3 regions of the Brevibacillus sp. NRS-1366 genome follow, and region 2 is predicted to be linked to each of the others. Evidence: riboswitches for the same ligand, from Rfam matches in the RefSeq annotation. Region 2 holds a riboswitch; each other region holds the start of a gene.
The links. A riboswitch is a leader RNA that binds a small molecule or an ion and turns the genes downstream of it on or off. The one in region 2 is predicted to bind thiamine pyrophosphate.

Region 1: linked by a shared signal. The riboswitch ahead of thiS (sulfur carrier protein ThiS) and the one ahead of thiO (glycine oxidase ThiO) in region 2 are both predicted to bind thiamine pyrophosphate.
Region 3: linked by a shared signal. The riboswitch ahead of thiC (phosphomethylpyrimidine synthase ThiC) and the one ahead of thiO (glycine oxidase ThiO) in region 2 are both predicted to bind thiamine pyrophosphate.

The regions. Positions count from the first base shown of each region.
Region 1 covers NZ_JBITPN010000022.1:137,903-140,168, reverse strand. Annotated here, with positions in the region: gene ACIFQN_RS17275 (alanyl-tRNA editing protein) at 1-67, shown strand, start outside; gene ACIFQN_RS17270 (kinase-associated lipoprotein B) at 100-486, shown strand; TPP riboswitch at 528-638, shown strand; gene thiS (sulfur carrier protein ThiS) at 877-1,080, shown strand; gene ACIFQN_RS17260 (thiazole synthase) at 1,086-1,856, shown strand; gene ACIFQN_RS17255 (acetylornithine deacetylase) at 1,849-2,266, shown strand, end outside.
Region 2 covers NZ_JBITPN010000029.1:66,073-68,338, forward strand. Annotated here, with positions in the region: partial or broken gene ACIFQN_RS24115 (glucose-6-phosphate isomerase) at 1-584, shown strand, start outside; gene ACIFQN_RS24120 (helix-turn-helix domain-containing protein) at 600-824, shown strand; TPP riboswitch at 901-1,014, shown strand; gene thiO (glycine oxidase ThiO) at 1,122-2,228, shown strand.
Region 3 covers NZ_JBITPN010000022.1:526,279-528,544, forward strand. Annotated here, with positions in the region: gene ACIFQN_RS19295 (cation diffusion facilitator family transporter) at 1-409, opposite strand, end outside; TPP riboswitch at 657-769, shown strand; gene thiC (phosphomethylpyrimidine synthase ThiC) at 929-2,266, shown strand, end outside.

The sequences.
Region 1 (2,266 bases), on a different contig from region 2:
TGTCGAAGAAGTTCTTGCTCACGCCCGCAAGCTAGTAGAAACAGCGTTGCAGCAGAAAACCAACTAAAAAATCAGTTTAACATGTTTGAGGAGGGGATCATGATGATCTGGAACCCGGGAGATATCGTACGTGTAACGCAAAAGACCGGAGAATACATTACCGAAGTGCTGGAAACCCATGATAGCAAGCTGTTGGTAAAGGTGCTGGCTGTAACCAAATTTCCTACACAGGGAGATTTGCACACGTCCTTTGAAGTAGACGTTCCAATGTTTCATCAAAGACCTGCACTCTCCTATCAAGAAAAGTTCATGACGCCTGCGAGCGGTCCAATCCGTTATAATGGGGCCATTCCAGATTACAAGGAATCGGTCCGTGTGGCGATGGAGCGTGAAATGGACAAATTGAAAAAAATGTCGCTCTGGGCACAGCGTTGTCTCGTTGAATTGGAAGCTATGCACAAGGAAACCTTTACAAACTCAAAATAGAGTGGTACTGTAGAACTCGAACGAACGACAATTGAAAAGGTTTACTACCAAACGGGAGCCGAGCAGCGTTGGCTGAGATTGTAACGAGTGTGTTACTGACCGTTGAACCTGACCTGGGTCATGCCAGCGGAGGAAGAGGTATAGCGAATCGTTATCACAGGAAGAATTCTATTTGAGTGGGAAAAGCTCAAGCCAAGACTTCTCCTGAGAGGATCGAACCCCAACCATCCAAGGCGGATGGTTTTTTTCTTGCCATTCGTCCTTGGGTGTACCGTTATTCGGCTTCTTCTGTCTGACTGGATTGACTCCATCTGGCAGGGGAAGCCGTTTTTTCGTGTCCGAAAGGCGAAGGTAAACAGTCCCCAACGAGTCTTCAGAAGGAGGAATAGTATGGTTGTTCAGCTGAATGGAAAGAAAGTAGAGCTGGCAGCAGAAATCACCACGCTACGTGCGCTGCTGGCTTCTTATCAACTGCAAGAGAAAATTGTCGTAGTAGAACAGAATGGTGAGATCATCGACCGTTCCCTGTACGAGACGACGCCGATTGCAGATGGAGATCGGATAGAAATCGTTCATTTTGTCGGAGGAGGATAAATTTCATGGATACTTTAAAAATTGGACCTTATGAGTTTCGGTCGCGCTTGCTGCTCGGGACCGGTAAATTTTCTGATTTGGAAACACAAGGAAAAGCAGTAGAGGTCTCAGAAGCGGAAATTCTCACCTTTGCCATTCGCAGGCTCAATTTGGAAAATCCGCAAGAGCCTAACTTTTTGGAACAGCTCGATCTGAAAAAATTTACCTTGCTGCCCAATACAGCAGGCGCTTATACCGCAGAAGAAGCGGTGCGCATCGCTCGCCTGGCAAAAGCATCTGGATTGTGTGACATGATCAAGGTCGAAGTGATCGGCGATCCGAAAACATTGTTGCCTGACCCGATCGGCACATTGGAAGCTTCGAAGATCCTCGTGGAAGAGGGCTTTATTGTACTGACTTACACCAATGATGATCCTATTTTAGCGAGACGTCTTCAGGAAGTAGGGGTCCACGCTGTTATGCCAGGCGCCTCTCCAATTGGTTCTGGACAAGGAATTGTGAATGAAAACAACCTGCGCTTCATCATGGAAGAAGCCAAAGTCCCAATCATCGTCGATGCGGGCATCGGTGCCCCTGCTGATTGTGCCAAAGCAATGGAACTGGGCGCTGACGGGGTCTTGCTGAATACAGCAGTCGCTCTCGCAGAAAATCCTGTACTGATGGCCGAAGCGATGAAGCTAGGAGTTGAAGCCGGACGCAAAGGCTTCCTCGCCGGCAGAATTGCTAAAAAACGTTATGCATCAGCAAGCAGTCCTACCGAAGGGATGATTGAGTAACGTGGACCGTCTGCAAGAAGCGATTGACTCCATTGACAACCGGAAAGAAGAGATGTTCGCGTTATTGCAAGAGCTGATCGCTTACCCAACCGTAAGTCCGCCAGCACGTAATAGTAACGGCGCACAAACGTTTCTGGCAAATGAATTGCAGGCCATGGGCTTTCAGTTAGACCGCTGGGAAGTTTACCCTGGGGACGACAATGTAGTAGGCCGTCTTCCGGGCACCGCATCAAACGCGGCCAACAGCCTTATCATCAATGGGCATATGGACGTGGCTGAGGTAGGCGATGACAGTGGTTGGACCTACCCGCCTTTTGCTTTGACGAAAGGCGCAAACGGTCGACTCTACGGTCGTGGTGTATCGGATATGAAAGGTGCCCTCGCAGCGTCTCTATTCGCGATTAAAATGC
Region 2 (2,266 bases):
CCATCCGCAACGCGTTGTACCGCAAAGGCAAAATGGTGGAGCTGTTAGTCAGCTATGAGCCGCAATTTCGTTTTTTTGCTGAGTGGTGGAAACAGCTTTTTGGCGAGTCAGAGGGCAAAGACGGAAAAGGGATTTTTCCGGCCTCTGCTGAATTTTCAACAGATTTACATTCCTTGGGGCAATACATACAAGACGGCATGCGGAATTTATTTGAAACAACGGTATCCGTAACCAAACCAGCCATCGACATGACCGTACAGGAAGACCCGGACGACGTGGATGGATTGAATTTCCTGACTGGGAAGCGGATGGGGTTTGTGAATAAAAAAGCTTTCGAAGGAACGGTACTTGCCCACGTTGATGGAGGCGTACCCAATCTGTTGGTAGAAATCCCAGAGGCGACAGCTTATCATCTCGGTGGCCTGATCTACTTTTTTGAAAAGGCATGCGGGATAAGCGGCTATCTCTTGGGGGTAAACCCGTTTGATCAGCCGGGGGTAGAGGCCTATAAAGCCAACATGTTTGCGCTACTCGGCAAACCCGGCTATGAGCAGCAGAAAGCAGAACTGGAGGCTAGATTGCGAGAGAACAAGACATACTTGACCGTTGCGGAGACAGCAGCGTATCTGGATCTCCCGGAGACATTTATTTTGGAAAGAATTAACCAGGGGCGGATTCGTGCGGTTCATGATGGCAACGAATATTTGATCAACAAAGATCAGTTCAAGCATCATCTGGAAGAAATGCGCAAGCTGCGGGAATACGAGGAAGCAGCCCGCCACGAGGCGATTCCGGAGAGCTACGATGTAAAAGATGAAGATTAGGTGTCAGTTGGACTTGTCAGAAGGTTGCACGGAGGACTATACTGACTAAAGAAAATGAATGAAACGACATAATAGTAGAAGCAACTTGGGGAGTCCTTCACGCGGGGCTGAGAGGATGGAAGCGACAGACCATCGACCCATTGCACCTGATCCGGATCATGCCGGCGCAGGGATGTGGTTGCCGGCCGACGTGCGCTTAAATTTGTCATATGCGTATGAGCCCACCTTTTCCTGCAGGGGAACGGGTGGGCTTTTTGTATTAGCAAAAGTGAATAAAAAGTTTTGAGGAGAGAGAGTATGAGCGATTGTCTGGTAGTGGGTGGAGGTATCATTGGGCTCAGTTTAGCGTACGAGCTGTCGCGTCGCGGCATATCGGTAGCATTGGTAGAACAAGGCGAGTGGGGAGGGCAGGCGTCTTCTGCTGCGGCAGGGATGCTGGCTCCGTTGAAGGAATTTACGGCACCCGGACCGATGCTTGATATGGGAATGGAGTCACTCGCGCTCTATCCAGGGTGGGCACATGATCTGGAGGAGTGTACTTCGGGAGACGTGCAGCTCAGCTTGGAAGGTTTGCTGACCGTTGCTCTGAATGATCAGGAACAGGAGCTGCTGGAAGCCAAGTATCAATGGCAAAAAGAGTCTGGACATTCCGTACATTGGCTGGTGGGAAAAGAGATTGCCGAGGTGGAGCCGATGCTCACTGACAAGGCTCAGGCGGCCATCTATTCCCCAGACGAAGGTCATATCAACAACCGGCTCCTATTGCGTGCATTGGTGACGGCATGCCGACTGCAAGGTGTGAAGCTGCTATCTGGGTGTGTAGTGAGCGGGATTGCCGTAAAAGCAGGGAAGGTCGTCGGGGTAGACAGCTCCATGGGCCCACTTCGTGCCGGGCATACAGTCATTACTTCTGGAGCATGGGCAGGGATCATGCTGGAGATGCTGGGAGTTTCAGTGCCTGTACGTCCCGTGCGCGGGCAAATCGCTGCCGTATCCTCCGTAGGAATTCCGCTGCGTACAGTCATCTTCGGAACGACTGGCTATATTACTCCAAAAAAGGATGGCAAAATCGTCATTGGAGCGACAGAGGATGAGAGCGGCTTCCAGCGGGAGGTCACGCTAGCGGGTCTGGCGAGCATTTTAAACGGGGTCATGCCATACGTTCCGGCACTGCATGCCGCTACATTTCTAGAAGCTTGGGGTGGACTTCGTCCTGCTACAGCAGACAGAAAACCGCTTTTAGGGCCGATCCCTGGCTGGGCCGGACTCTCGATTGCGGGAGGGCATTTTCGCAACGGGATTTTGCTTTCTCCGATAACGGCGAAGTGGATGGCTGATTATTTGGAACAGGGAAAGACAGAACAGTTAACGCCATTTATGCCTTCCCGCTTTCTAGACAACTGATTCATATCTACATCCACGACATCTCTTTTGTAAATTGG
Region 3 (2,266 bases), on a different contig from region 2:
GATTGTAACGATAAACACCTAGCATCACAACAGAAGTAGCAAGCGCTGTCCAGCCAGCGAGCATACCTGGCGCTGTATGATTTGTATCAAACAGTGAAGGTACCGCATCTGTGACAACCTGTATGCCGACAAAAAGCATGATAAAGGACGCAATGAGAGAGAAAATCGTCTCTGCACGAAAATGTCCGTAGGGATGGTCCTGATCAGGCGGTTTTCGAGCGATGCGCAGCCCGATTAAGACAGCGACCGAAGCTACGACATCCGTCAAGTTGTTTAATCCATCTGCCATTAATGCCTCAGAGCTTGCTAGTAATGCCACTCCTATCTTTAAAGCAGAGCAGAAGATATAGGCAATGATACTCACCCATGCTCCTCTTTCCCCTTGTTTTAAATTTGAATAAACATCCACACTGCATCACCTCAAAAAAATCTCTATACCAAGCGATAGGAGCGAAAAAAATGACCGCAGCTTCCAGTTTCTTTTTTTCCGAACTTCATCGTAACAGACGCGATTCGTGTGGGTCTACAGAAACACTTTTTGTCCGAGTCACGAGAATAGATGGGGGGAAAATGTGTTGCGCGTCGGCAAAAATGAATTTTAAAAATTGCTTGTAATTGGAATGGCAAATGGCTATCCTATAGTTGCAAGACATCATTATAAAAAGCACGGGAGCTTGGGAGTTACCAGGCTGAGAGGATGGCTATTGTGCCATCGACCGTTGAACCTGAACTGGGTAATGCCAGCGGAGGAATTGTCATATACGACACGATAAGATACGTGTATTCTTTTTGAATACCCGTTTTCTTCTCTACTCTCGCGTCTGGCGTCGCATATCCCTATGCGGCGTTTTTTCGTGGCGTGATAGATTCTTTCGCCTCCCGAGCAAGGTTCTCGCTTTCGTGCGACCATGACAAGGAGGTTTTTCTTATGTTCTCGATCCCATCTTTTCCAGGCAGCCGCAAAGTGTACGAAGCAGGCAGTCGCCCTGACATCCGTGTACCTATGCGGGAAATTACACTTCATCCGACGGACGGCCCATCCGGTCCCACTCCCAATCCTCCACTGCGTGTTTATGACACCAGCGGCGAGTACACCTCCCCTCACTACTCCCCCGACATTGAAGCCGGGCTCCCTTTCCTGCGCCAGGATTGGATTGCTGAGCGTCATGACACCGAAGCCTACACTGGAAGAAAACCACATCCTAGCGATGATGGACTTAAAACCGAAGCCAAACGAACCGTCCCCTCATTTCCGCGTGAAGGATACCAGCCCATTCGAGCAAAATCAGGAAAAGTCGTGACTCAGCTTCACTACGCAAGGAAAAACATCATCACCCCGGAAATGGAATACGTCGCCATCCGCGAAGGGGTCTCACCCGATTTTGTCAGGGAAGAAATAGCCTGCGGTCGTGCGATTATCCCGGTCAATATTAATCATCCTGAAAGTGAACCGATGATTATCGGACGCAGCTTTCATGTCAAAATCAACGCAAATATTGGTACTTCGGCTGTCACATCCTCGATGGAGGAAGAAGTCGAAAAAATGATGTGGTCTGTACGCTGGGGAGCCGATACCATCATGGATCTCTCTACTGGCAAGCACATTCACACTACCCGAGAATGGATTATTCGCAACAGCCCAGTGCCTGTGGGGACTGTACCGATTTATCAAGCGCTGGAGAAAGTGAATGGTAAAGCCGAGGAGCTGACCTGGGAAGTCTACCGCGACACCTTAATCGAGCAGGCAGAGCAAGGTGTGGACTATTTTACGATTCACGCCGGTGTGCTGCTGCGTTACATCCCGATGACCGCAGCGCGTGTTACCGGAATTGTGTCTCGCGGCGGTTCCATTCTAGCCGCCTGGTGCCTAGCGCATCATGAGGAAAACTTCCTGTACACGCACTTTGAAGAAATCTGCGAAATTTTGAAGGCTTACGATATTTGCGTTTCCTTGGGCGATGGTCTGCGCCCCGGCTCCATCGCTGATGCCAACGATGAAGCGCAATTTGCTGAGCTGGAAACGCTCGGTGAGTTGACGAAGATTGCATGGAAGCACGATGTCCAGGTCATGATCGAAGGGCCAGGACACGTTCCGATGCACCTCATTCGCGAAAACATGGATAAACAGTTGACGATTTGCCATGAAGCTCCCTTCTATACATTGGGGCCGCTGACGACAGATATCGCTCCTGGTTATGACCATATCACCTCCGCTATTGGAGCCGCCATGATTGGCTGGTTCGGAACGGCCATGCTCTGCTATGTC